Linked DNA regions of Roseibium sp. Sym1. The protein of the gene in region 1 interacts with the protein of each later gene in a pairwise test. Links are inferred from orthologs where the notes say so. Each region holds a gene or a part of one and is shown in the gene's direction. Other genes may lie near its edges.

Region 1 (14,575 bases):
GAGCGGCTCGAGAACCGGTTGCTCGTGCTGGCGACCGTCGGCTCGGCGGCGCCCTTCATCGGCCTGTTCGGCACGGTCTGGGGCATCATGACCGCCTTCCAGGCGATTGCCGCTTCGGAAAGCACGAACCTAGCCGTGGTGGCTCCGGGCATCGCCGAGGCACTGTTTGCGACGGCGCTGGGTCTGCTGGCGGCGATCCCGGCCGTGATCGCCTTCAACAAGTTCAATTCCGATGTCGGCAAGGCGGTCGCGCGGATGGAAGGCTTTGCCGACGAATTCTCGGCCATCCTGTCGCGCCAGATCGACGAGAGGGGCTGAGCCATGGGCATGCAAGCCGGATCCGCACAGTCAGGCGGGCGCCGCGGCCGGCGCAGGCAGCGCCACGCGCCGATGAGCGAAATCAACGTGACGCCCTTCGTCGACGTCATGCTTGTGCTTCTGATCGTGTTCATGGTCACGGCGCCGCTGCTGGCCGTGGGGGTTCCGGTCGATCTGCCGGAGACCCAGGCGCAGCAGCTGACCGGGGACAATGAACCGATCACGGTCACCGTGAAGGCGTCCGGCGAGATCTTCATCTCCAAGGAGGCCTACGCGCTCGAGGACGTCGTACCGACACTGGAGGCGATCGCGGCCAATGGCTACGACGAACGCATCTACGTGTTCGGCGACCGCAATGCCAGCTACGGGACCATGATGCAGGTGATGGGCCGCATCAGTGCTGCCGGTTTCAAGCGGCTGGCGCTGCGCACAGAGGATGAACGGGACTCGTAACGCACCATGCGCGCAGGTCTCATCGCGTCACTGTCCGGACATTCGGCAATCCTTCTCTGGGGCTTGATCGCCTTTCCGGGCGCGGAGCGCTTTCCTGAACAGGAAGAGCAGCCTGTCTTCATCGACATGGATTTCGCGACGCTGGCCGAAAAGACGGAGATCCAGGTCGGGGACCGGGAGGGGGATATCGAGGCGCCGCCGGCGCCGAAACCGCGTGAAGCGGAACCGGCCGAGGAACCGCAGCCGGCCGAACAACCGGCACCGACGCAGGACACGGCCGCTCCACCGCCGCCGCCTCCCGCGCCCGCACCGGCCCCTGCACCCACACCGGCGGCCGAGCCCGAGCCGGCGTCGGCACCGCCGGCGGATGCCGAGCCGGTCCCGGCACCGGAGCCGGAACCTGCCGCGGAGCCCGAGCCCGCGCCGGAACCCGAACCGGTGCAGCAGGCCGCGCCGCTTCCGAACCAGAAAATCGCAGCGGCAGTGAGCCGGTCCAAGCCCACGCCGCCGAGACGCACGCCGGAGACGGACCGGAGCAACTTCGATGCAAATGCAATCGACCAGCTCCTGAGCAAGGAAAACGGAGGCTCCAGCGGCCCGTCCTCGCAGCAGCCCGCTTCCGTCGGTGATCAGCGTGGCGTGCAGCATGCCGGCCTGACGGCGAACGAGAAGGATCTCATTCGCCAGATGATCCAGGAACGCTGGAACAAGTTTCCCGACCAGTATCCGCCGGACATGAGGATCACGTACCAGATCAAGTTTACCCCGCAGGGCAAGCTGGCCGGGGCGCCGGTGCTTTTGAACACGTATCCGGATCCCCGTTTCCAGTCGCTGGCGGACTCGGCCAAACGGGCGATCTACCAGGTGGACAACGAGGGAGGCTTCACCATCCTGCCGGCGGACAAATACGGCGGCGCCAACGGCTGGAATGAACTTAAGTTGTCGTTCGATCCGAATTTTTCCTAGGATCGGGTGCGAGACCGGAATGACATGCCAGTCGCGTGGCGGGAACATATTGATGCTGATTTTGGATCCTAACCAATGATGCGCTCAGGTTGGATCGGGATGAAAACCGAATACCGGGAGCGGAACATGCTTCGCTTGAATGGCAGGAGGCCAGGTTTGACGACGGAAACGATGAAAACTGATCGGTTGGAACGGAAGATGAGCCATCTTCTGCGGCAACTCCTTGTCGGTCTGGGCCTGATTCTGCTGGCCATGCAGCCGGCGCGGGCCCTCGTTGAAATCGACATTCGCGGCGGCAACATCGAGCCCTTGCCGATCGCCCTGCCGTCGTTCACCGCCGAGGGGGGCGACAGCAAGCTGGCGGCGGACATGACGGGTGTGATCTCGGCGGATCTCAAGCGGTCCGGCCTGTTCAACCCGCTCGACCCGGCCAGCTTCCTGCAGAAGAACATGAGCGTGAATTCGACGCCGCGCTTCGGCGACTGGCGCAAGATCCAGGCCCAGGCCCTGGTGACGGGCACCGTGATCAAGCAGCCGGACGGGCGATTGCGCGCGGAATTCCGGCTCTGGGACGTGTTCGCCGCCGAACAGATGCTCGGTCAGCAGTTCTACACAACGCCGGAAAACTGGCGCCGGCTGGCCCATATCATCGCCGACGCCATCTATGAGCGCCTGACCGGCGAAAAGGGCTATTTCGATACCCGGATCGTGTTTGTCGACGAGACCGGGCCGAAGGACAAGCGCATCAAGCGGCTGGCCATCATGGATCAGGACGGCGCCAACACCCGTTACCTGACGCGGGGCGAGGACCTGGTGCTGACGCCGCGCTTCTCGCCGACCAGCCAGGAAATCACCTACATGTCCTATGGCGCCGCCGATCCGAGCGTCTACCTGCTCAACATCGAGACCGGCCAGCGCGAGATCGTCGGCAATTTCCCCGGCATGACCTTTGCCCCCCGGTTCTCGCCCGACGGCCAGAGCGTCGTCATGAGCCTGCAGCAGGGCGGCAATGCCAACATCTTCAAGATGGACCTGCGGTCGCGCCGGACGACGCGCCTGACCAACACGGCCGCGATCGACACCAGCCCGTCCTATTCTCCGGACGGCAGCCGGATCGTCTTTGAAAGCGACCGTGGCGGCACGCAGCAGCTCTATGTCATGAGCGCGGGCGGCGGCGAGGCGCAGCGCATTTCCTTCGGGCCAGGCCGTTACTCGACGCCGGTCTGGTCGCCGCGCGGGGACCTGATCGCCTTCACCAAGCAGCATCAGGGCCGCTTCATGATCGGCGTCATGCGTCCGGACGGCAAGGGCGAGCGCATCCTCACAGAGGGCTATCACAACGAGGGACCCGCCTGGTCGCCGAACGGCCGGGTGCTGGTGTTCTTCCGGGACACGCCGGGCGCCAATGGCGGTCCGCAGGTCTGGACCGTCGACCTGACCGGATACAACGAGCAGCGTCTGGAGACGCCGGCCTTCGCGTCGGATCCGTCCTGGTCGCCGCTGATCGACTGACACGAAAGGCGGCCTGCCGGGGCAGGCCGTGTTAAGCTTTCGCTAACCACGTTTGAAAAGACGTTTTTTACCGGTTTTGGCTAGAAAGCGTTTACCAAGAACCGGACGCTCCCGGAGTGAGGTTTGCGGGCTGGGGTTTAGGAGACAGGAATGTTCAAGCAAGTAAACGCCGCAAAAGGTGCGCGATGGATTGCCGTCTGTTTTGCGGTTCTGTTCGCAGCGGCATGTGCCCAGACGAAACCGGATGGGTTGTCCAGCAACGTGAAGCCGGGCACGGGCCAGGATTTCGTGGTCAATGTGGGCGACCGCGTGTTCTTCGAGGAAGACCAGTCGGTGGTGAATTCGCAGGGCCAGGCGACGCTCGCCAAACAGGCCCAGTGGCTGAAGAAATACTCCCAGTACACGATCACGGTCGAGGGACATGCCGACGAGCGCGGAACGCGCCAGTACAACATCGCTCTCGGTGCGCGCCGGGCCCAGGCTGCCCGTGACTATCTGGTGTCGCAGGGCGTCAACGCTTCGCGGATACGGACGATATCCTACGGCAAGGAACGGCCCGTCGCGGTGTGCAACGACAACAGCTGCTGGTCCCAGAACCGCCGCGCGGTGACCGTTCTGAACAACGCCACCAACTGATTGCCGCAACAGCGAACAGATTGGCCGGGCCTCGTGCCCGGCCTTTTGCGTTATCCGGGCAGGGCGTGTTCATCCGAGATCCGGCCGATCAGGTGCCGCAAATGCGAAATCTCTCGGGTTTCGGCAGGAAAGGTCAAAATTTAGCCGAAGTCGGAGCGCTCTGTGCACTTGAGTAGATAACCGGTCATGATAAGACATCATGCGGAAGGATTTGCCGGCAGAGCGCTCGCGGATCCCCGAACCGGAGGAGAGAATGCAACATTTAAAGGGACTTGCAGGTCTCGTTCTGGCGATGGTGATGATCACCGCTGCCACACCGTCCGAAGCCCAGCTTTTCGGACGCCGCAACGACGAATCCGCCGTGCGTATCGGCCAGATGGAAGAGCGGATCCGCGTCTTGACCGGCCAGATCGAGCAATTGTCTTTCCAGCTGCGGGAAATGCAGGACATGATGCGCCGCATGCAGGAAGACAACGAATACCGCTTCCAGCAGCTTGAAGGCGGCACGCCGGGCAAGCGCTCGGAACTCCCGCCCGGATCAGGTGCACCGGGGCTTGCCCCGGACGGCACGCCGCAAACCGGATCGCTTGTCGCTCCGGGCGGCGGGCTTGCCACCTTGCCTGCCGACGGGTCCGGCGATGCCAGCTGGGACCAGTCCGGCGGGTATGACACCGGACTGCCGACTGACGGTCCGATCGACCTGTCGGCGCTTGCCAATGGACTGGACAACGTTCCGGGCACGGGCGACGACATCTCGCCGGACCCGGGCCTGGCAACCGACGACGACCAGATCGCAAGCGTAATCGGCAGCGGTGATCCGCAGACCGACTACAACGAGGCCTATTCGCTGGCTGTGAACGGGGATTATTCCGGCGCGGAACGCGGGTTCCGCAATTTCCTGGAAAACTATCCCGATGACCAGCGCTCGGCGAACGCCCAGTACTGGCTCGGAGAGAGCCTGCTCGCGCAGCAGAACTACCGCGAGGCGGCGGACGCGTTTCTGAAGACCTATACCAACCATCCCGGTAACGAAAAAAGCCCGGACAGCCTGCTGAAGCTCGGCGTGTCCCTGCGCGGTCTGGGAGAATCGGACGCCGCTTGCGCAACCTTCTCCGAACTTCTGAACAAGTTTCCGAATGCCGCTCCCGCGGTCCTGTCCCAGGCCAGGGACGAGCGCAAACGTGCCCAATGTTCCTGACGGGCCGGTCGAGCCCGAGGGGCTCCCGTCCGATATTGTCGATGCTCTCTTTTCCAGGCTGACGTCCTTTTCAAACCTTGCCGTGGCCGTGTCCGGCGGAGCGGATTCGCTGTGTCTCCTGGTGCTGCTGGCGGAGTGGAAGCGGCGGACAGGCTGGCAGGGATCCCTTGAAATCCTGTGCGTCGATCACGGCTTGCGCCCCGAAAGTGCCGAAGAGGCAGCCTTTGTTGCCGACTGTGCGCGCGGTGAAGGTGTGCCCTGCACGATATTGCGCTGGTCGGGGCAAAAGCCCGCCAGCAACCTTCAGGAGGAGGCGCGCCTCGCCCGGTACCGGCTGATGGCGCAGCACATGAGGGGATCCGGATCGGAAGCGCTGCTTCTTGCCCACCACCAGGACGACCAGGCCGAGACCTTCCTCGACAGGCTGACCCGCGGCAGCGGTGTCGCCGGTCTGGGGGGCATGGCCGCGGACGAACCGAACGGCCCGGAAGGCCTGCGGCTGCTGCGGCCGTTCCTGGGTGTCGCCAAGGCTCGCCTGGAAGCCAGCCTGAGGGCGCGCGGCAGGACATGGTGCACCGATCCCTCCAACAGCAACACCAGGTACAAGAGGAGCCGGCTCCGGTCGATCCTGGCGCTCCTGGAAGAAGAGGGCCTGACAGCGGAGCGACTTTCCAAGACAGCCGGGCACATGCGCCGGGCAGGAGAGGCGCTGGAGGCCTGCCTTCGGGATCTCGCCGAAAAACACCTGATTGAACACCCGGCCGGTCCGTTGAAACTGGATCGTCTGGCGTACCGGTCGATGACGGAAGAGATGCGGCTGCGACTGCTTACACTCATGATCGCGCGCGTGAGCGGGGCCACGCCGCGGCCGCGGTTTCGCAATCTGAGTGGACTGGACCGGATGCTGGTCAGGGAGCGGCCCTGCCGTCTGACCCTCGGTGGCGCGGTGTTCGATGCGCGGGATGACGTTGTTTTCTGCTGGAAGGAACCGGGGCGGACACCACCCGAAACACTGGTTGACCCGGAGGGCAGCGGTCTCTGGGACAACCGGTACCGGTATTGCGTTTCCGACAGGAGGAAGGCCCACGGTCGGCAAGCGCTTTGTCTCGGGCCGCTCTGCAACGCACCGCTCCGGTCCAGGGACGTCAATTGGCCCAAGGGGTGGCCGAAGGCCGCCTTCCATTGTGCGCCGGTGGTCTGGGCCGGGGAGGACATCCTGTGTCTGCCCTTCCTGGTGGCCGCTTCAAATCTAGGCAATTCCTGCAAGGGCGACGTTTTGGATTTGGAGCGCCTGCCGATCCAAGTTAAGCTTCTTGGTAACTATTTGGACGATGGGACCGTACAAGGCGAAAACTAGAGTTTTCCCTGCTAAGAAGTTCTGATAGAGCTCCGGGCTTAACAAAATAGTCAGTGCATCTGCGCAACTATGGCGCACCGCCTTGGCAGCGGGACTTCGGCGACCTATCTTCGCTGTAACGAATAAAGACCGCGCGAGCCGGGGTCTTTTGAGAATTGGGATCTGGCCGTGTGCGGAGGCAAAGCGCTCCGACCCGGGCCATCGACGGGACCGGAACCTAATTCTCAACAGACCCAGGGGTCGCGTTGGGCGGCTAAGGAAACGAAATGAACGCACATTTTCGCAACTTTGCTCTCTGGGTGATCATCGCATTGTTGCTGATCGCCCTGTTCCAGCTTTTTCAAAGCCCGGCGCAGCACGGTGCGACAAATGACATCGCCTATTCGGACTTCATGAAGCAGGTCGACAACGGCGAGGTCAGGTCCGTCACCATCCAGGAACAGAAGATCACCGGCAGCTACAACAGCGGCGGCGCCTTCCAGACCTATGCGCCCGACGGTGCCCAGTATGTCAACGAGCTGCGTGGCAAGGGCGTGCTGATCAATGCCCGTCCCCCAGCGGAAAGCTCACCGCTTCTCGGTGCCTTGTTCTCGTGGCTGCCCATGCTGATCATTCTCGGCATCTGGATATTTGTGATGCGCCAGATGCAGGGGTCCGGCGGCAAGGCGATGGGCTTCGGTAAATCCAAGGCGAAGCTTTTGACCGAGGCGCACGGCCGGGTCACCTTCGAGGATGTCGCAGGCATCGACGAAGCCAAGGAAGACCTTCAGGAGATCGTTGAGTTCCTGCGTGATCCGCAGAAATTCCAGCGCCTGGGCGGACGCATTCCGCGCGGTGTCCTGCTGGTTGGCCCTCCGGGCACCGGTAAGACCCTGACGGCACGTGCCGTCGCGGGCGAGGCAAACGTGCCGTTCTTCACCATTTCCGGCTCGGACTTCGTTGAAATGTTTGTCGGTGTGGGTGCTTCCCGTGTCCGCGACATGTTCGAACAGGCCAAGAAAAACGCGCCCTGCATCATCTTCATCGACGAAATCGATGCGGTCGGCCGTCACCGCGGCGCCGGTCTCGGCGGCGGCAACGACGAACGCGAACAGACGCTCAACCAGTTGCTGGTCGAGATGGACGGCTTCGAGCCGAATGAAGGCATCATCATCATCGCGGCGACCAACCGTCCGGACGTTCTCGACCCGGCGCTGCTGCGCCCTGGCCGTTTCGACCGCCAGATCGTCGTACCGAACCCGGACATCACCGGCCGCGAGAAGATCCTGAAGGTGCATATGCGCAAGGTGCCGCTGGCGCCGGATGTCGACGTCAAGACCCTGGCACGCGGTACGCCCGGGTTCTCCGGCGCCGACCTGATGAACCTCGTCAACGAGGCCGCGCTTCTGGCCGCCCGCCGGTCCAAGCGCCTGGTGACCATGGCCGAGTTCGAGGATGCCAAGGACAAGGTCATGATGGGCGCGGAACGCCGCACGCTGGTGATGACCGAGGAAGAGAAGAAGCTGACCGCCTATCACGAGGCCGGCCATGCGCTGGTGGCACTGCACCAGGAAGCCTCCGACCCGATCCACAAGGCGACCATCATTCCGCGCGGCCGCGCGCTGGGTATGGTCATGCGCCTGCCGGAAAAGGACCAGGTGTCCCTGACCCGGGCCAAGTGCAAGGCCGACCTTGCGGTTGCCATGGGCGGACGCGTGGCCGAGGAAATGATCTTCGGCTACGAGAAGGTCACCTCCGGTGCCTCGGGCGACATCCAGATGGCCACCAAGCTGGCCCGGGCGATGGCCACGCAGTTCGGCATGTCCGACAAGCTCGGCCCGCTGCTTTACGGCGAGAACCAGGAAGAAGTCTTCCTGGGCCACTCCGTGGCCAAGAACCAGCATGTCTCGGACGAAACCCAGAAGATCGTCGACGCGGAAATCAAGTCCTTCGTCAACCAGGGCTATGAAACCGCCAACAAGATCCTGGGCGACCACGAGGACCAGCTGCACACGATTGCCAAGGGCCTTCTGGAATACGAAACGCTCTCTGGCGACGAGATCAAGGACCTCTTGAACGGCAAGCCGCCGGTGCGCGACACCGACGACGACCAGCCGGTCGGCCGTTCTTCCGCGGTTCCCACAGCAGGTGCGAAACGCGGCGGGGACGAAGCCAGCGGCGGCATGGAGCCGCAACCGTCCTGATCAACGCCTAAGTGACTGACGAAGCCCGGCCAATGCCGGGCTTCTGCCTTTGCGGCCGTTGATGCGTGCCTGTGAATGGTAACAATTGCTCACATATTTTGAATCGTGATCGGAGCCAATTGCGTTAATAAGGGCGCACATTGGAAATTCAGGCAGGCATGATTGATGCGTAAGTATTTCGGCACCGATGGCATTCGCGGCCAGGCGAACCGTTTCCCGATGACCGCCGAACTGGCTCTGAAGGTCGGGATGGCCGCTGGCCTCGTTTTCAAGAACGGCGGTCATCGCCATCGGGTGGTGATCGGCAAGGACACGCGCCTGTCCGGCTACATGCTGGAAACGGCACTGGTTGCAGGCTTCACGTCCGTGGGCATGGATGTCTTTCTGCTCGGGCCGATGCCGACGCCCTCTGTGGCCATGCTGACGCGCTCGCTGAGAACGGATCTTGGCGTGATGATTTCGGCGTCCCACAATCCCTTCCAGGACAATGGCATCAAGTTCTTCGGCCCGGACGGCTTCAAGCTCAGCGATGAAATCGAGAAGACCATCGAAGGCCTGGTCGAAAGCGACCTGACATCACGGCTGGCCGGCGCGCGCGAGCTGGGCCGGGCGAGACGGATCGACGGGGCGCAGCAGCGCTATATCGAATTCGCCAAGCGGACGTTGCCCAGGGAAATGAACCTGGAAGGACTGCGCGTCGTTGTCGACTGCGCCAACGGCGCGGCCTACAAGGTTGCCCCGGAAGCCTTGTGGGAGCTCGGGGCCGACGTGATCTCCATGGGGGTCACCCCGGACGGCTTTAATATCAACCAGGATTGCGGCTCGACCTCCACAGACGCGTTGTCCCGCAAGGTGCATGAGGTGCGCGCGGATATCGGCATTGCGCTCGATGGTGACGCCGACCGCGTGATCATTGTCGACGAAAACGGTGCCGTTGTTGACGGCGATCAGCTGATGGCCGTGGTGGCGCAATCCTGGCAGGCCAGCAACAGGCTGTCGGCGCAGGGCATCGTCGCAACGGTCATGTCCAATCTCGGGCTGGAGCGCTACCTGCAACAACTGGGCCTGGGCCTCGCCCGGACCAAGGTCGGCGACCGTTACGTGGTCGAGCACATGCGGGCCAACGGCTACAATGTCGGCGGCGAGCAATCCGGGCATATCGTGCTGTCCGACTTTACCACCACGGGCGACGGTCTGATCGCGGCGCTGCAGGTCCTTGCCTGTGTCAAGGACCAGGACCGTCCGGTGTCCGAGGTTTGCAGGCGGTTCGAACCGGTGCCGCAGATCCTGAAGAACGTCAGGTACAAGGGCGGGGCTCCGCTCGAACAGGACAAGGTCAAATCGGCCATCGAAGACGGTGAGGCGCGCCTGGGGAAATCCGGCCGCCTGGTGATCAGGGCGTCGGGTACCGAGCCGTTGATCCGGGTGATGGCCGAGGGCGATGATGCCGACCTCGTCAAGCAGGTCGTCAATGACATCGCCGGTGTGGTTGCCGCATCCGCGGCCTGACCTTCCCCGGACTCTGATGGAGCCGCTTCCCCCGGGAGGCGGCTTTTTTGTGTCCGGTCAACAAGATCCGGATTTGGTAAGACTTTCTTAAGGTAAAAAATCGCGGTTAATGAACAGAGTTAAGTCACAATTAATGAATTCCCCTCAGTATGCTTTCAAGTTTGATGTGTCCGGGAAATTGTTGAAGCGGGCGCTCACTGGAAGAGGACGAGGACATGGACAATTTCTTTAAGCGTTTGTCTTTGACCGGCTTTGCTGTTGTGCTTTCCACTGCGGGCTACGCTGCGGACTTGCCAACTCCGGTCATCGAGCATGTGCCGCAAGTGCCCGTGGCAGGTGGGTTGTACCTGCGCGGCGACATCGGTTACAAATTCTGGAACGATCCGAGCGGCAGCTTCAACGACCCTGTGATCGGTGATCTGCGTTTCGAACGGGAATCCATGGACAATGCCTGGATGATCGGTGTCGGTGTCGGTTACCAGTTCAACGACTATTTCCGTACGGACGTGACGCTGGATTACGAGACCTCGGCGAACGTCAAGGGCTACGCGGTCTGCGGAGCCTGTACCGGCGGATACTCGACCGAGTCGACCGATATCGATGTCTGGACCGTCATGCTGAACGGCTATGTCGATCTGGGGACCTGGAACCGGATCACGCCGTATGTCGGTGCCGGTATCGGTGCGTCCTACGTGACGACCGACAGCACGTATTCCGTCAATCCGGGCGGTGGCGGCCGCAGCAATTATGACGGCAAGCACAGCGAGTGGAACTTCGCCTGGGCACTGATGGCCGGTGCCGAATACGCCGTGACCGACAGGTGGTCGCTCGACGCAGGCTACCAGTATCGCGACCTCGGCGACGCGGCGACCGTGCAGCTTCATGACGCAGGCACCGGTGAAACACGGGTGGAATGGGACGACCTGACCGCTCACGAAATCCGCTTTGGCGTACGCTACAATTTCGGTGGTGGCAGCGCTCCGGCCGGCCCGGTCTATTACGAGCCCCAGGGGCCGATCACCAGCAACTTCTGATCTCCAGATCAGGGAACGGAAAGGCCGGTCGCTTGACCGGCCTTTTTTTGTTTGCGAGCCTGAAGTTCACCCGGCATTGACCTCCCTCAAAGGTGGCAATGTCAGAATTCGCTAAACTAACCTAGGGGTACGTGCCCCAGGATAGGAACGGCGAGCGCTGCCTGGATCCCGTTCCGGCCGATAGGCGGAGGACCATCGCCGGAGCGCAAGAGGGCAGAGACATCGCCAACCCGAAGGGAGCTGCGCATGTCACCCCGGTTGTTGGTCCAAACCCGTGATTTTCTTCTTTCAGCCGTTGTCCTGGCGGGCCTTGGAGGCCTGCCTGTGGCGGGCGGCGCGGCCCGCGCGCAAGAGGCGCTTCAGCCTGGCGAGGCGGTCGTGACGCGGTTCTCAGGAACAGCCGAAGAAGCGGGGCGCCTCGTGATTGACGGCCAGGGGGCCGTGGTCAGCGTTGTCGACCTGCGCCAGCCGGGAGGGCCGGCACGCGGCGAGCACTGGTTCAACGCGTTGCAGCGCGGAGCGGTCACAGCCGCTGAAATCGGTCAGGTCTTCGGTGTTGCCATCGATGACGCGTCGCCGGCAAACATCTATCTGACAGCGACCTCTGCTTTCGGCCTGCACAGGAATGCGGACAATTCCGACTGGATGGCCGGCATGTGGGGCGCGGAAGGCGGACCCGGAACGGTCTGGAAACTGAACGGCGCCAACGGCTATCAACCTGAACTTTTTGCAGAAATAACCCTGGATGGCCGGCCGAACAGCGGCGCTGCCCTCGGCAATGTCGCTTATGACCGCTGGAATGGTCAGCTCTATGTCTCCGACCTGGAGACCGGCATGGTGCATCGCCTCCGCCTTGCCGACGGGGCGGTTCTCGGGACATATGATCATGGCGTTGACGGACGGAGGGCGTTCTTCGACGTCCCGAGCGGTGGCTATCAGGGACTTGCTCCCGTGGCCTTTGACCCGTTGAGCCGGGCGCGGACAGCCGATTGTCCGAGTGGAGACTTCGGCCGCACGCCTTCCTGTTGGAACTTTGCCGACTTCCGCCGGCGCGTCTGGGGCCTCGGTGTGCGCCGGGATACCCAAAGCGATGGCGTGCGTCTCTATTATGCTCTCTGGAGCAGCCAGGGCTTCGGCAATGCGGATTTTGCCGGCGCGGACGACAGCGAGAAAAGGAACGCGGTCTGGTCGATCGGCATCGGTCCGGACGGTGCTTTTGACCCGGCCGGCGTTCGCCGGGAGTTTGTCCTTCCGGATTTCTTCCGCTCGCCGGAGGCGATTGCACGCTCCGGGTTCAGCCATCCCGTCGCCGATATCGCGTTTCCCGATCTGAGCGAACAGAATGTCATGCTGCTTGCGGAACGCGGCGGGGTCCGCAATCTCGGTCTGGCAGCGGAAAATGCCTTTGCCTACCCGCATGAATCCCGCGTGTTGCGTTACGAGATGACCGACACCGGATTCTGGCGTGGCGCCGGGCGCTATGATGTCGGCTACTATGACCGCGGCCAGGACGGACCACCCTATCTGCGCGCGGGATCGGCCGGGGGCGTCTCCTTCGGCCCCGGCTATCTCGGTTCCGGGACGGCAAACCCCGATGTGCCGGATGGAACGGTGTGGATGACGGGAGACGGCCTTTGTTCGGATCGCGGGCGCTGTTTCGATTCCAGCTCCGGGGCGTATGACGACGGCTCCGAGGTGCACGGGCTTCAGGGCCGGGCCGCACACCCCTTCGAGGCGTTCGAGCCCGTAACCGCCTTCCAGCCCTACCCGGCCCCGGGACCTGTGACCCCGGCGACGGGGCCCGACAGCTCCTTCATGGTCGACGCAGACGTCAATACGGACCCGGCCGGCAACGTCCTGGAAGAGCTGAGGTTCCGGAACGATGCCACCCGCGTCGGCGACGTCGCCGTTGTCCAGTCGCTGCCCGCCGGGGGCGCACTTTTGGCCCAGGAGGACGATCCGTTCGGCCCTGTTCCATGGCCGGAGGGGCTGCCGCCGCAAGGCTGGGTGCCCGCGCCGCTGCCGCCCGACGGCTGGTTCCTGCCGCCGCCGTTCCCGCTCGATACGGACCTTGCGATCCGCAAGACCGGACCGGCGCAATGCCAGGAAGGGGTTGAATGCACCTATGTCGTGACACTCCGGAATGTCGGCGCGACGACTTATGCAGGTCCGCTTGCGATCACGGACACGATGCCCGCGGGTGCCACGCTTGCCTCCACCTCGCCCGGCTGGAACTGCGCCCCCATCGGCGTTGCCTTCAACTGCGTCACCAATGCTGCCGCCCTGTTGCCTCCGGGCGCGACGGCGGCCATTGAGGTCAATCTTCTTCTGCCCGCCACCGTGCCCGGACCGAACGTGCAGAACTGTGTTGCCATCGACTGGTTCGAAATGGGTACGGACGACGGTCCCGGCGACGGCAACGACGAGGATTGCGTTACAACGCCGGTGAGCGAGGGCTTCGATCTCGGCATCGTCAAGATGTCGTCCATGCCCGACTGCACGGAGAACGCGGATTGCACGTTCCTGGTGCAGGTGATCAACCAGGGACCGGGTGAATTCAACGGGTCACTGGCTGTTCGAGACCCGTTGCCGGCCGGCAGCTCCCTTGTTCTGGCCGGCTTCGATCCGGCGACCGTCACCTGTTCACTCAGCGGCACCGACGTTGTCTGCCAGACACCGGACATAACGCTTCCGGTCGGCGGGACCGTTCCGATGATGGTTCGGATCAAGCTGCCCGACGGCATTGCCGGCACCACCGTCGAGAATTGCGCCCGCATCGACTGGACGCTGATGACCTCGGATGACGGGCCCGCCGATGTTCATCCCGATGAAGCCTGCGTCACCGTTAACGTGCTGGACGGCGCCGGTCATTTCGACCTGTCGATCGGCAAGCAGGGTCCGGCCAGTTGCGATGCAGGTGGCAATTGCGTCTACCAGGTGCTGGTCACCAACAATGGTCCGGACGACTACAACGATGAACTCGTGATCCGGGACGAGATCGATCCCGGTGTGACCTATGTCGCCAACAGCCCGGGCTGGACCTGTGTCGCCGGACCACCCATCCGGTGCGCACTCAACGGCGGGCCGCACCTGCTTCACCCCGGCGACCAACGGATCCTGTTCCTGACCGTCGCGATACCCGATCCGGCTCCCGCCGATCCGCTGCTCGACTGTGTCGCCCTCGACTGGGGTGTCGGCATCATGCCGCCTGACGATATCCCCGCACCCGGTGCCACCGAGAAGGATGACGACATGTGCGTTCCGACCTGGATCGATGATGCTTTTGATCTGGAGATCGCCAAGTCCGGTCCACCGGAGTGCTACGAAGGCGGAGCCTGTGACTTCACAGTGGAGATCACCAACAACGGGCCCAAGGATTTCATGGCCCTGATGACCTTCGATGATCTCT
Region 2 (14,589 bases), 1.1 Mb from region 1 along the record:
GATGCGGTGCCAGCGCCCCTGCTGCAGCGGGATCTCCGGCATGGAGACGCCGTTGATCGTCAGCCAGTTGCCCAGCCGTCCGGCATGGGAGAAGTCATGCATGGCACCGAAGCTGGCGGTTTCCAGGGTACCGTCTTCATCCAGGCGCCAGTCGCTCAGCATCAGCGTGATGTCGCGTTCCAGATCGAACAGCTGTTCGTCTTCCTCGACGATCAGCGGGCCGGCAAGGCCGCGTGGCACCTGGTTCCAGCTCATCGTGTGGGCGTGGTACCAGTAGGTGCCGGCGTCGGGCGCGATGAAATCGTAGTCGAAACTTTCCCCGGGCTCCACCGGCGCCTGGGTCAGGCCGGCGACGCCGTCCATGGCATTGTCGATGCGGATGCCGTGCCAGTGCACGGAGGTCGGTTCGTCCAGTTGGTTGCGGAACCGGACCCGAACGCGCTCACCGCGTTTCACCCGGATTTCCGGACCCGGCAGCTTGCCGTTGTAGAGCCACAGGTCGGAGAGGCCGCCGTCCTCGCCATAGAGCCGGGCCTGGCCCTTTTGCGCGGTCAGCTCCAGGACACCGTCCGTGGTTTTTGCCAGGGAAAACTTCGGCAGCAATGTTGCGGCACATCCGGCCAAGGACGTTTTCAGAAACGATCTGCGATTCACCATTGAACTCCCGGAGTGCCTTTGCCGCCGCCTTCAGGACTCATGATGGTTCCAGTTGGGGGAAGGTCAAGATGGAAACTGCTTGCAATTGGTCAAAAAACATTCGCAATTCGGCGCGAGACTGCGCACTCTACTTCCGGATTTGACTTCAGGAATTTCAGGCAATGGTTTCATCTGGCGGGCTTTCCCTTTCACCGCATGCGCTCGCCGCCGAGCGGCGCGGCTTTGACACGTCGATCGGCCGCAGGCTCTGCGCAGGCGCCGAGGCCGGTCTGTTGCCGCACCTGCATGTGGTGCTGGCGGAGAGGGGCGGCGAGACGGTCCTGGAAAGTTACGGCAGCGGCCCGGATGAGAACTGGGGCCGGTCCATCGGTGACGTGTCCTTCGCCGCGGACACGCTGCACGACCTGCGCTCGGTATCGAAAAGCATCGTCAGCCTGCTTTACGGGATTGCCCTGGAACGGGGCGAGGTGCCGCGTCTCGACACGCCGATCCTCGACCTGTTTCCGGACTATCCGGATCTCGCCGCCGATCCGCAAAGACAGCAATTGACGATCGAACACGCGCTGACCATGACGCTCGGCATGGAGTGGGACGAAACCCGTCCCTATACCGATCCGGAAAACAGCGAGATTGCCATGGAAATGGCACCGGACCGCTACCGCTATATCCTGGAGCGCCCCTTTGTGGCCGAGCCGGGCGCGCGCTGGATCTACAGCGGCGGCGCGACAGCGCTGGTCGGCGAGATCCTGCAGCGCGGCACGGGCAGAAAACTGCCGGATTTCGCACGCGAGAGGTTGTTTTCACCGCTCGGCATCGAAACCTTCGAATGGGCCGCCGGTCCGGACGGAACCCATTCCCCGGCTTCCGGCCTGCGCTTGAGCGCGCCGGATCTGCTGAAGATCGGTCGTCTGGTACTGGGCAACGGGCTCTGGCAGGACCACCGGATCGTTCCCGAAGCCTGGCTGACGGCCTCCCTGAGGCCGGTGATCGCGACGGGGGAGGGGCCGGATTACGGCTATTTCTGGTTCTGCGGTCAGGCGCCGGTCCCGGCGCTCGGCGGGCCGGTGCCCTGGTTCGCCGGTTTCGGCAATGGCGGCCAGCGGCTGTTCCTGTGCCCGAAGGCGGACGTGGCCGCCGTCATCTTTTCCGGCAACTACAACAACTGGAACGCCTGGATCCCGCCGACCAGGGTGTGGAGCGAGATCATCCTGGCGAACCTGGTCAGGGTGTGACTGAATCTGCCACAAACTCCGTCGTCATCCTGAGGAGCGCGCTAGCGCGCGTCTCGAAGGAGTGGCCTCAGGCACCAGAGCAAGCAGCTCGTCCTTCGAGACGCCGCTAACGCGGCTCCTCAGGATGACGCTGAAGGAGGGGCCGGCTCAAAAAAGATATGCCTTTGCGGCAAACCTGCAGAACGGCCTCTCCACACACTCCGCCGTCATCCTGAGGAGGACCGACAGGTCCGTCTCGAAGGAGCGGCTTCAGGCGCCTGCCTGGCAACAGAGCAAGCGGTCGTCCTTCGAGACGCCGCTAACGCAGCTCCTCAGCATGACGCTGAATTGGGTGCAGACGCTGCAGGATGCCTTAGTCCGGCCAAACCTACCGCGCCACCAGCAACGCCCGATACCAGAGCGCGCTGGCCTTGGGGGTGCGCACCTGGCTGTCATAGTCGACATGGACGATGCCGAAGCGCATCCGGTAACCTTCGGCCCATTCGAAATTGTCCATCAGGCTCCACAGGAAATAGCCGCGGACCGGCACGCCGGCCTCGCGGGCGTCGGCAATCGCGCCGAAATGCGCGGCGAGATAGTCGATCCGGCCCTTGTCGTCGATGACGCCGTCAACGGGCTCGTCATTGTAGCAGGCACCGTTCTCGGTGATGTAGCAGTCGGGCAGGGAATAGCGCGCGTGGAGGTCCTTGAGGAGATCGGAAAGGCCTGGCGAAAAGACCTCCCAGCCGATATCCGTCACGGGAACAGCTTCATTCGGCGGCACCGCCACGGCTTGCGGATAGTCCGCCTCCAGGTCGCTGTCCTCGCGCACCCGCCAGGGGGTGTAGTAATTCAGGCCCCACCAGTCCAGCGGCTGGCTGATCGTGTCCAGGTCTCCTTCGCGAATGTCCATCGAGGTGCCGAAGGCCGTCAGGAAGTCCGCCGGATAGGCACCTTCGAAGAGCGGCTCGAAGAAAACCCCGTTGTGGAACGTGAAGGCCCGCTGCGCGGCGGCCTTGTCTTCCGGCCGGTCGGTGGCCGGATAGATGGAATAGGCATTGAGCACGATGCCCATCGGCAGGTCGGCGCGTTCAGAGCGGGCGGCCTGAACACCGAGGCCGTGGGCGAGATTCAGCGTATGAACGGCGGCGGCAAATGCCTCCGGGCTCTTTTCGCCGGGCGCATGGATGCCGTAGAGATGGCTGAGGTGGCAAATGCACCAGGGTTCGTTGATGGTCGCCAGCGCGTCCATGCGGTCGCCGAGCCGCCGGACCACGATTGCGGCATAGTCGGCAAAGGCCTCCGCCGTGCTGCGCGCCGTCCAGCCGCCGTCACCCGCCAGCATCAGGGGCAGGTCCCAGTGGTACAGCGTCGGGTAGACCTTGAGGCCGCGGGCGACCATGCCGTCGATCAGGCGGTCGTAGAAGTCGAGCCCCTTTTCGTTCACCTGGCCACGGCCGTCCGGCAGGATGCGCGGCCAGGCAATCGAGAAGCGGTAGGCGTCGACGCCCAGTGACCGGATCAGGTCGAGATCGTCTTCCCAGCGATGATAATGGTCGCAGGCGACGTCACCCGTGTGGCCCTTGTAGACCCGGCCCGGCATCTTCGAAAACGCGTCCCAGATACTCGGTTTGCGGCCGTCCTCGGCCACAGCGCCCTCGATCTGGTAGGCGGCGGTCGCCACGCCAAACTGGAAATCATCGGGGAAGCGCTTTGCAAGGTCTTTTGGGGACACCATCGAATCTCGTCTCATGGTCGTGGGAGCATGCCGAGGTGATAGGTTTCAAAGCGCTTTGGATCAAGCTTTTTCCTGCAGGCTCAGAAAGTATTTCCAGAAGGGCAGGCTCGGCGCCCAGCTTTCCACCAGTGTCGCGACAGCCCCGTCGCCGAGAACCGCCTTGGTGTCCGGAAGCGACTTCCAGACGGCCAGGCCCTTGTGCCTGGCCAGCTCCGCGTGAGGATGATCCTTTGGGAAACCGCGCGGGATCCTGGCAAGATCCGGTTCGGAAATCTCGAAACCCTGCCTTTCCAGGTCCGTTAGCAAACCCGCGATCGTTTCGCCGTCGCCTGTCTCGAGGGCGTGCAGGTAAGCGCCAAGAACCGCTTTGGAGAAGGCCATGCAGCCGGTCCCGAAACGCAGGTGATCGCGTTCGACGGACAGGAAGAATCCGGGTGGCTGCGCTTCCTTGCCTGCGAAGGTGGCACCGCTCGGCCAGAAGGCCATGCGGATGTGGGTGTTGTAGGGCGTCTTGTCCTTAGAGAACCGGAGGTCCCGGTTGATGCGAAACTGCTTGGAGGCAAGGGCGTGTCCGGTGACCTCTTCAAGCGCATGCAGAAGCGCGGGCCGGAACGCGTCGGCCGGTTTCTTGACAAACCGCTGGTAGTCCGCCTTGTGGGCTTCGAACCAGTCCCTGGAATTGTTGGCGGCGAGGTCTTCCAGGAAGCGGAAGGTCTCCGACTGAAATCCGGCGGATGTCATCGGGCGGCCTTTCCGGTTCTTGTCTTTTTCGGCTTCGCGGCCTTGGGCGGCAGGGCGCAGACGTAGGTCCGGGCCATCTCGACCCAGTCCTTCAGATCCTCGTCCGTCTCGATGCCGTCCGGCTCGATCCGGATGAAGCCGGGCATCGGCCGACCGGTCGGCCGGCATTGCGAGGCGTGCGGTTTCGACAGGGCCGCGGCTTCCTGGTCCTTGCCGACGCGGGCCATGAGACCGCGTTTCGACACGCAGACCAGCATGTTGCCGTTGACCATGAAACAGGTGCCGCCGAACATGCGTTTCTGCTCGACATTGCCATCGGGAATGAACGAACGGGTGCGTTCGATCAGAACGGTGTCCATCAAGTCCGACATGGGTTGCAATACTCCCTTCAGTTCGTGATCACCTTTCCAGGACGTTCCAGACCGGCAAAAACCGACAGCAGGGCCAAAAGAAAATCGCATGCACTGCCATCGCGCTTCAAATTCATGCTAGGAGGCCCGTTGAGGAAAGAAAACCGGATTCGGAGGACTGCTTGCCCGAACTCGTCTTGATCGCCGCCGTGGCACGCAACGGGATCATCGGCGCGGACAATGACATGCCCTGGAGGCTGTCGTCCGACCTGAAACATTTCAAGAGCCTCACGCTCGGCAGACCCGTGATCATGGGACGCAAGACGTTCCTGTCCTTCGGCGGCAAGCCGCTTCCCGGACGGCCGCATATCGTGATCTCGCGCGATCCCGGCTACGCACCGGAGGGAGCCGAGCGTGCGCTGTCCTTCGACGCGGCTCTTGAGCGCGGAGCGGCTCTTGCGGCAGATCTCGGCGTCGGCGAAATCATGTGCATCGGCGGTGGCCAGATCTACGCCCAGGCCATGCCCCGGGCCGACCGGCTTGAAATTACCGAGGTCGATGCGGCGCCATCGGGCGACACGCGGTTTCCCGAAATCAGCCCGCAGGTCTGGCAGGAAACGTCCCGGGTGCCGGGCGCGCGCACGGAGCGCGACAGCGCGGATTTCACCTTTGTCAGCTATCGCCGCAAGGCGGATGGGACGTGACCCGGACGCGATGACCATTCCAGATGCAATGACTGCCCAATGGGCGGCCTTCGACCAACTCAGCCTTCAGCAGCTCTATGGCCTGCTGAAACTGCGGCAGGATGTTTTCATCCTGGAGCAGGCATCGTTTTATGCCGATATCGATGGCAAGGATCCGCAGGCGCTGCATTACCTGATCCAGGACCCGGCGACGCAAGCCGTAACGGGGGCCATCCGAATCTTTGTCGAGCCGGAGGTGAGCACCGCGCGGATCGGACGTGTTGTGATCGCGCCCGAAGCCCGTGGCTCGGGTCTCGGCCGGGCCATGATGCAGGCGGGCATAGACAAGGCCCGTGAAATGGCCCCGGGTTGCAGGATCCATGTTCGTGCACAGGCCTACCTTGAAGACTTCTACTGCTCGCTCGGATTCGAGACCGTTTCCGAAGCCTTTGTGGAGGACGGAATTCCGCATATCGACATGATCCGGCCCTGATATTCGGGCAGGCTCTTTGGCAGAGTGCGGCCAAATGTGCGCCGGGGCTTGACAGTGACCGTTTCAGGACCCACCTCCGGCGCGGGAAATCATATGGGTTTTAGGAGGTTCCGGCGCCGGTCTATCCGTTGAAAGCGGTCGGTAACCTCCCTATAACCAACCATGAGTCAGAACGGGCGAATGCCCATGTCCGGCGGGTTCCGCCGGATCTCGAAGAAGGAATTTTTGATGCCTTGGAGCAATCAGTCAGGCGGCGGTGGCCCCTGGAAGGGTGGCGGAAACGGCGGCGGTCCCTGGGGCGGCGGCGGAAACAACAACGGTCCCTGGGGCGGAGGCGGTCCGAACAGGGGCGGCAACAACCCGCCGGACCTGGAAGAGCTCCTCAAACGCACGCAGGACCGCATGCGCACCGTTCTCCCGGGCGGTGGCGGCGGCGGTCTCGGCACCATCGGTGTCCTGATTGTCTTTGGTGTCGTCGTGATCGGTTGGCTGGCGACCGGTTTCTATGTCGTCGACGAAGGTGAGGTCGGTGTCGAGCTCGTGCTCGGTGAAGTGACCGATCAGACGCCTCCGGGCCTCAACTACAACTGGCCCTACCCGGTCGGTGAAGTCTACAAGCCCAAGGTCGAACAGCAGCGTGAAACCACGGTCGGGGTCGATGAAACCGTCAGCGGCTCCGGCGTCGTGCGTGCGCGCGACGTGCCGGAAGAAAGCCTGATGCTGACGGGTGACGAGAACATCGTCGATGTCGGCTTCAAGGTCCTGTGGCGTATCAAGAACACCCGCGAAGGCATCAGCGACTACCTGTTCAACATCCAGGATCCGGAAGGCACCGTGAAGGCTGTCGCCGAGAGCGCGATGCGCGAAGTCGTCGGCAGTTCCAACATCGACGCCATCCTGACGGAAAACCGCGTGGCCATCCAGAACGACGTCGTCACCCTGATGCAGGCGACGCTGGACACCTACCGTGCGGGCGTCGAGGTCGCCGAAGTGCAGATGCAGCGCGTTGACCCGCCCTCCCAGGTCATCGACGCGTTCCGTGACGTCCAGGCGGCCCGTGCCGATCAGGAACGTATTCGAAACGAGGCGGAAGCCTATGCCAACCGGATCGTTCCGGAAGCGCGCGGTGAAGCGGCTCGCGTTCTTGAAGCAGCCAACGCCTACAAGGAGCAGACGATCGCGGAGGCGACCGGTCAGTCCCAGCGTTTCACCAAGATCTACGAACAGTACAAGAATGCTCCGGACGTGACCCGTGAGCGCCTTTACCTGGAGACCCTGGAAAAGGTTCTTGGCTCCAACAACAAGATCATCATTGACAGCGAGTCCTCCGGATCTGGCGTGCTGCCGTTCCTGCCGCTCAATGACCTGAACCCGCGCGGCGGCGCCGCCGCGACGGCACGGACCGGAGGAAATTGATCATGCGTAGCGGAATTCTCGCAATCATCCTGATCGTCGTGGCCGTGCTTGGCTACATGTCGATCTACATCGTCAATCCGACCCAGCAGGCCCTGGTCCTGCGGCTCGGCCGGATCGTCGAGGAGCCGAAGACCACACCCGGTTTTTATCTCAAGTACCCGTTCGTGGAGAACGTGGTCTACATGGACAAGCGTGTCCTCAACCTGAACATGCCGCCTCTGGAGCCGATCTCCTCGGACAAGAAACGGCTCGTTGTGGACGCGTTCGCAAGGTACAGGATCTCCAACCCGGTGCTCTTCTACCAGCGCGTCTCGAACGTCCAGACCGCCAACCGGCGCCTGTCGACGTTGCTGCAGTCGTCGCTGCGTTCGGAACTCGGCCGGACCAGTTTCGTGGCGCTTGTGCGTGACGACCGCTCCGGTGTTATGGAGGCGATCCGCCGTGACGTCAGCGCCAATGCGGAAGAACTCGGCATCGAGGTGATCGATGTGAAGATCCGCCGCGCCGACCTGCCGGATGCCAACTCCCAGGCGATTTACGCCCGGATGCAGACGGAACGTCAGCGGGAAGCGACCGAAATCCGCGCACAGGGTGAGGAAGTCGCCCGCCGGATCCGTTCGCGTGCAGACCGTGACGCCACGGTCCTTGTCGCGGAAGCAAGGCGGGATTCTGAAATCACCCGTGGTGACGGCGATGCCGAGCGGAACAAGATCTTCGCGGAGGCTTTCGGAGCCGATCCGGAGTTCTTCGCTTTCTACCGGTCCATGCAGGCCTATGAAGCCGGGCTCCAGGCAGGAGATACAAGCCTCGTCCTGTCACCGGATTCCAGCTTCTTCCGGTTCTTCAAGGATCCGTCAGGCGTGCTCCCGCCGGCTGCCGACGGCAATGGCAGCCAGGGTGTCTCCGACCGGTCGCCGTCGCTCGCCGCTCAATGAGCGAACTGGTAACGGCGCTGGGTCTGGTGCTCGTGCTTGAGGGTGTGCTCTACGCACTTGTGCCCGGTGGCATGAAGGCCATCATGCGCAGCGTGATGGACACATCGGACCAGACCTTGCGGGTGACCGGCCTGCTTGCCGCGGTGATCGGCGTATTTCTTGTGTGGATCATTCGCGGATAACGAAAAGTTTTCGGGCGGGAGGCGCAAAAACGTCCCGCCCGTTCTATATTCTGGTTCAGGACCAGTAAGTAATAACCCATCGGCTGCCGGCCGTGGAACACATTGGCTGGCGGTCCACCCGGCCGGGATGAGGAGAAAGCCCTATGGCTCCAGATTTTGTTCGCCGTCGGATGACCCGGGTCGCAGCTGCTGCGGCGGGTATCCTGCTTGGCGGAATGGTTGTGTTTCAGCCTGTCGACGTGGCCCATGCACAAGGCCCGGTGTCCGTCGCCGACCTGGCGGAGGAACTCGGCGATGCCGTGGTGAACATTTCCACGGCCCAGACCGTTCAGGGGCGGCGGTCGGTTCCGATGCCGGAAGTGCCGGACGGCTCGCCGTTCCAGGAGTTCTTCGAGGAGTTCTTCAATCGCCAGAACCGGGACAACGATCAGCCGCGGCGGGTTCAGTCGCTCGGCTCCGGCTTTGTCGTGGACGGCAAGGAAGGCATCATCATCACCAACAACCACGTCATCGAAGGTGCGGACGAGATCACCGCGAACTTCAATGACGGCACCAAGCTCCGGGCGGAAATCATCGGCACCGATGAAAAGACCGACCTGGCGGTCCTGAAAGTCGAGCCGGAGACACCGCTCAAGGACGTCAATTTCGGCGACAGCGACGCGATCCGCGTCGGGGACTGGGTGATGGCCATCGGCAACCCGTTCGGCCTTGGCGGCACGGTGACGGTCGGCATCGTGTCGGCGCGCAACCGCGACATCAATTCCGGACCCTATGACAACTTCATCCAGACGGACGCGTCCATCAACCGGGGCAATTCCGGTGGCCCGCTGTTTGACATGCAAGGCAACGTGGTCGGCATCAACACGGCGATCATCTCGCCGTCCGGCGGCTCGATCGGCATCGGTTTCGCGATCCCGGCCAAGACGGCGATGAACGTGATCGAGCAGCTGCGCGAGTATGGCGAAACCCGCCGTGGCTGGCTCGGCGTGCGCATCCAGGAAGTCACCGACGAAATCGCCCTCAGCCTGGACATGGATGAGGCCATGGGCGCGCTGGTCGCCGGCGTGACCGAGGATGGTCCTGCGGCGAAGGCGGAGATCGAGCCGGGTGACGTGATCATCAAGTTCGACGGCAACGAGGTCGAAACCATGCGGGAACTGCCGCGCATGGTCGCCGAAACCGACATCGGCAAGGAAGTCGAAGTCGTCGTCCTGCGCAAGGGCGAGGAAGTCAACATCACCGTGACCCTCGAGCGCCTGTTGGAAAACGAGGTGACCGAAGCCAGTGAAACCACGGAAGGCGAGCCCGAAGACAAACCTGCGGAGAAGAGCGAAGTTCTCGGCATGATGCTCGCGGAACTCGACGACAGCCTGCGAGAACAGTTCTCCATCGACGAGGACGTGACCGGTGTGGTCGTCACGGAAGTCACGCCCGGCTCATCCGCCGAGGAAAAGCGGGTCATGGCGGGCGATGTCATCAAGGAAGTCGCCCAGGAACCCGTGGAGACGCCGGCCGATGTCGAGGCGCAGATCGAGAAGCTGAAAAAAGACAACCGCCGTTCGGCGCTGCTGCTTCTGTCCAACCCGACCGGCGATGTCCGCTTCGTACCGGTCCGGATCGAGGACGAGTAAGCCGCCCAGCTGGCAGAATGACATGAGAAAGGCGCCGGTAACGGCGCCTTTCTTGTAACAAATCCCCACCTTCAACCGTCATCCTTCGAGACGGACCTGACGGTCCTCCTCAGGTTGATGCCCCTGTTTTGTGCCGCCATCGCCCGGGGTTGGGGAGGCAGCTCGGCGGCTGTTTTGTCTCCGAGCCGTTATGCGGTGCGGTCCGACCCGACCCTTCGTTTCGTTCAGGGTCAGCTCAGAACGAAGTCGCTTTCCGCATAGCCCTGCAGGTAAAGCAGCGCCGTGAGGTCGCCGTGGTCGACCCGGATGTCGGCGGCTTCCGCGACAGCGGGCTTGGCGCGGTAGGCGACACCGGTGCCGGCGCGTTCGATCATGGAAAGGTCATTGGCGCCGTCGCCGACGGCCAGGGTTTCCTCGAAGGCAAGACCTTTCTCGGCAACGAGATACTCCAGGCGGGCCCGTTTGGCTTCCCGGCCCAATATGGGCTGTCCGACCTTGCCGGTCAGCTTGCCATCCGCCTCAAGCAGCGTGTTGGCCTGGTTCTCGTCGAAGCCGATCATGTTGGCGACGGCCTTGGTGAAATGGGTAAACCCTCCGGAGACCAGGGCACAATAGGCGCCGTTCGCCTTCATCGTCTGCACCAGCGTGCGTCCACCCGGCATCAGCTGGATGCGGTTGCTCAGAACCGTGTCGATGGCCGAAACGGGAAGGCCCGCCAAAAGGCCGACGCGCTCTAGCAGGGCCGGTTCGAATTCGATCTCTCCGCGCATCGCCCGTTCGGTGATCGCGGCGATCCGGTCCTTCAGGCCGAGTTCGGCGGCGAGTTCGTCGATGCATTCCTGGCGGATCATGGTGGAATCCATGTCCGCGATCAGCAGGCGCTTGCGGCGGCCGGCTTCCGGTTGCACAAAGACATCCACGCGGGCATTTCCGACGATTTCGCGCAGAATATTGTCGGCGGTGCTTGCGTCGCACCCGTCAAAGCGGATATCCGCGGCGACACCGGACATCAGTACGGTCGCCGTGCCGGATACGCCGAGCGCGTCCGATGCCCGGCCGATCAACTCCGCGTCGACCGCGGGCGCAGTAGGAGTGGACACCAGAGTGGCAACAAGCGACATGGACGGTTCCTTGGATAAAGACGGGATCATGGCTTCGGGCAATCGCGCCATCCTGATAGCCGGGCCAACCGCCAGCGGCAAGTCCGCCCTGGCGCTGGACCTGGCAAAAACGATGAACGGCGTCATCATCAATGCCGATTCCATGCAGCTTTACAAGGATCTCAGGCTGGTGAGCGCGCGTCCGGGCAGCGACGAGGAGGCACAAGTTCCCCACCGGCTCTACGGCATCCTGCCGGCGTCGACTGCCTCCTCGACCGGCGCCTGGCTGCGCCTGGCCGAACGCGAGCTCGACATGGCCCGGGACAACGGCCGGCTGCCGATCCTTGTCGGCGGAACCGGGCTCTATTTCAAGGGACTGACGGAAGGGTTCGCAGAGTTGCCGGACATTCCCGTGGAGGTGCGCGCCAAGGCCAGGGAAATGGCCGACCGGCAGGATCTCGACGGGCTCAGACAGGCGATTTTTGATCTCGGGGATCCGCAGGCGGCCCGAGATCTTGCCGACCCGCAACGCCTGGCCCGTGCCCTGGAGGTGCTGATGGCCACCGGCAGGCCGCTTGCCCGCTGGCAGCAGGAGCACCAGTCGTCGCCTCTGCTGGCGCCGGACCGGTGCCTGAAAATCGTCCTGGCGCCACCGCGGCCCTGGCTGCACGAGCGGATCGCGCAGCGCGCGAAATTGATGCTGGCGGATGAAGGCATCGCGGAGGTCCGCGCCTTGCTCGCACTGGGACTTTCAGACAAACTTCCGGCCATGCGGGCCATCGGCGTACCGGAAATCGCCGCGTTTCTGGCGGAAACGGCCGATTATGCAGAAACGCTCCACAGGCTGACTGTTGCAACGCGGCAATACGCAAAGCGTCAGGAGACCTGGTTTCGCAACCAGATGAGTGACTGGCAACGGGTTGATCCGTCGGACAAAATCAATCTGGAAAAGTTTCTGAAGATTTGCTGACCGGAAGGCATCAACCTCTGGGGTGTGCGGTGCAGCGCCGGGTATCTCATTAACTCGTTGGAAATACGAATTTATTTTTTCGGAATTTGTACCTATACTTTGGTCTGCCATCGGGTTGGCACAATTCAGGGTTACATGGATCCCGGCTACAGCAATTGTCGATTCAGCATAGAACCGGCAAACAGGAATTCTAAAACGGGAGGACACGGTGCAGACGATTTACCTCGAATGCGGCGCAGTGCGGCTTGTCCCTTTTTCGCCCAGCGATATCAATCTCGTGAAGGGCCTTCATTCCGACCCGTTTGGAAACCAGTGTTCCGAATACTCCACCAATTGCACGGTGGTCGATGCAGCCGAGCTGGTGCGCTCCGCGCTCAAGCACCAGAACGATCATGGCTTTGCGAAATGGAAAGCCGTGTCGCCGGAAGGCGATTTTCTTGGCTGGGCGGGATTCACGCCGCTTGCGGAAACCTCCGAGATCAGCGTCAATTACTGCCTGCGCAATGATGTCCTGGACAACGATCCGGATCTGCCGAAGCGGCTTTTCCTTGCGCTTTCGGACTGGTTCTTCGAAAACACCTATTTCTCGCACCTTGTTGCGGTGGTGCGCACCGACAATCGCACCATGCGGGATGTCGTTCTGGAAGCCGGCTTCTATCATCGTGAAAGCAAGGTGATCGAGGGCATGCAGGCAGACGTGTTCCAGCAGCTCAGCCCCTCCATGCAGTCCTATTTGATGAGCGCCTAGCCGGCGCCCCGGGAACCAAAATCGATCGGGCAATGATAGGGGGTCGTGATCAGCCACGGCCCTCTTTTTTTTGAAAGACATCTGTTGCGATCAAGCCCGTGTTGGAGACCGAGCTGTTCTGTCCATGCGGCGTCACCGGCTATCTGATCTGTGTCAGCTGCCGCGGGCTGCCTTTCCCGGCAGCGCTGCTTTTTTCAGGACTCCGGCAAACCGGTCGGGTCAAGCCGGTTCCGCAGAGAAGTGCCTATCTGCTCAGCCATGTCCGGCAGCAGCATCGCCCAATGTCCGGAATGGGGCGCGCGAATTACCTCCAGGCTTGGATACCAGAGGCTCCTGCCGTCTTCGGCGTACCAGTACCAGGGCGGCACATGTGCGATGAGTGCCAGTCCCGGAGTGCCGGCCGCACCGGCTGCATGCAGCACCATGCCATCGGGGGCGATGACAAGATCCAGGACGCTCAGAAGCGCTGCGAGGTCTTCAAGCTGGCGGATATGCCGGCCGGCGTCGATGATCCCGTTTCTGCCGCTCAACTGGGTCCTGCTGTGGTCCCAGACCGTGCTGACCAGGGTGCCGGGCAGCATCGGCAGCGCCGACAGAAGCGGTTCCAGCGTCAGGCCCGGTGCGGTCTCGTTCCAGGCAAGGCCGATCCAGGGGCGGGGAAATTCGGCAAGGGCATCCAGCCAGCGTTCGCGCAGGTCTTCTCGCACCGGCAGATAGGGAACCTTGCCGGTGAGCCCGCCTCTCACCTGCGCCGGCAGGCCGAGAAGCTGCGACACGGGAAAGCCGCCCGAAATCTCCGGCAGGGTCTCGGTCGAGCCGGGAGCGTCATTGGGCAAATAGGTGTCATACCCGAACAGGCGGGGCAGCCCAGAGATTGCGGAGGAGCCTGCAACGGGTGTCGACAGACCCCGTCCCGTTGCGCCGAGAAAACGGGCCAGGACCATGAATTCAAGATTGCCGAGGTCCGGGTCGATCACCATGGCAGCCGTTTCAAGCGTTCTGTTCAGGTCGCCGTCGCCGGGGTGGAGGGACGGGCCGGCCAGATCCGGAACCTTGTCGATCTGACCGGTGGAGAGGTAGGCGTCCCTCAGGACACCGAAGAGCCGGGCCTTTTCTGGAGGCTTGAGCTGCGCCGTTTCCGCCAGGAGCGGTTCCAGTAGCTGCAAGGTCTTGTCCGGTTCTCCGGCAAGAGCATAGGCGGTGCCCAGGGTCAGGATCGCGTCGGTCCGGTCTTTCGCGGATTTGGCGACCGGCGCAAATGCGCGCAGCGCGTCCGTGGCCTCGCCGCGGTTGGCCTTGACCTTGATGTAACAGAGCCAGGCGGGCATGAGGTCGGGGAAGAGGGTCCGGGCCCGCTCCGCATATCTCAGGGCTTCCGTGAGCTGTCCGGTGGCGGCGGCGTTGTTCGCCAGGGCGATCAGGTGATCCGGATTGGCAGGAAACTGCAGATGCGCGGTTTCCAGGAAAGGCGCCGCCTTGCCATGGTCGCCGAGTGCGGTGAGGATCCGGCCTGCCAGGGCATTGAGGGCGGCATTGTCCGGTGCCAGGTCGAGCCCTTCCTGCACGTTCACCAGTGCCGGGCCAAGCAGCCCGTGGGCAAAATAGAGACGGGCGATGCCGAGCAGCAGATCCGGGTCGCTCTTGCGGGCGCGAATCCCGTTCAGGAGGTCCTCGACCTCGGCAAGCTCCCCGGTCGCGGCCAGGAACTCGGCCTTGAGCAGGGCGGCCTGAACA

What was found.
Region 2: the proteins of ftsH (region 1) and hflC interact in binary tests that used the Escherichia coli proteins (3 or more experiments, as listed by UniProt). The link is inferred for Roseibium sp. Sym1 from one-to-one orthologs.

What each region holds. Positions count from the first base shown.
Region 1 is NZ_CP114786.1:2,635,645-2,650,219, forward strand. The notes cover bases 6,249-9,164. They hold ftsH (ATP-dependent zinc metalloprotease FtsH), read left to right. Parts: upstream 6,249-6,706; coding sequence 6,707-8,623; downstream 8,624-9,164. Other genes in these bases: tilS (tRNA lysidine(34) synthetase TilS), read left to right, coding at 6,249-6,440; glmM (phosphoglucosamine mutase), read left to right, coding at 8,786-9,164. Outside these bases: protein TolQ, read left to right, coding at 1-318; O6760_RS12080 (ExbD/TolR family protein), read left to right, coding at 322-771; O6760_RS12085 (hypothetical protein), read left to right, coding at 778-1,737; Tol-Pal system beta propeller repeat protein TolB, read left to right, coding at 1,936-3,249; peptidoglycan-associated lipoprotein Pal, read left to right, coding at 3,400-3,885; tol-pal system protein YbgF, read left to right, coding at 4,139-5,083; more of tilS, read left to right, coding at 5,067-6,248; more of glmM, read left to right, coding at 9,165-10,132; O6760_RS12120 (outer membrane protein), read left to right, coding at 10,348-11,166; O6760_RS12125 (peptidoglycan-binding protein), read left to right, coding at 11,413-14,575. UniProt on the Escherichia coli protein: Acts as a processive, ATP-dependent zinc metallopeptidase for both cytoplasmic and membrane proteins. Plays a role in the quality control of integral membrane proteins.
Region 2 is NZ_CP114786.1:3,779,627-3,794,215, forward strand. Bases 6,328-9,257 are described here. They hold hflC (protease modulator HflC), read left to right. Parts: upstream 6,328-7,291; coding sequence 7,292-8,224; downstream 8,225-9,257. Other genes in these bases: hflK (FtsH protease activity modulator HflK), read left to right, coding at 6,328-7,289; O6760_RS17165 (DUF2065 domain-containing protein), read left to right, coding at 8,221-8,406; O6760_RS17170 (Do family serine endopeptidase), read left to right, coding at 8,550-9,257. Outside these bases: O6760_RS17120 (multicopper oxidase domain-containing protein), read right to left, coding at 1-657; O6760_RS17125 (serine hydrolase domain-containing protein), read left to right, coding at 819-1,889; O6760_RS17130 (GH1 family beta-glucosidase), read right to left, coding at 2,257-3,606; O6760_RS17135 (DUF2461 domain-containing protein), read right to left, coding at 3,667-4,347; O6760_RS17140 (TfoX/Sxy family protein), read right to left, coding at 4,344-4,718; O6760_RS17145 (dihydrofolate reductase), read left to right, coding at 4,880-5,401; O6760_RS17150 (GNAT family N-acetyltransferase), read left to right, coding at 5,412-5,873; more of hflK, read left to right, coding at 6,102-6,327; more of O6760_RS17170, read left to right, coding at 9,258-10,037; phosphoserine phosphatase SerB, read right to left, coding at 10,268-11,158; tRNA (adenosine(37)-N6)-dimethylallyltransferase MiaA, read left to right, coding at 11,187-12,107; O6760_RS17185 (GNAT family N-acetyltransferase), read left to right, coding at 12,316-12,855; O6760_RS17190 (tetratricopeptide repeat protein), read right to left, coding at 13,050-14,589.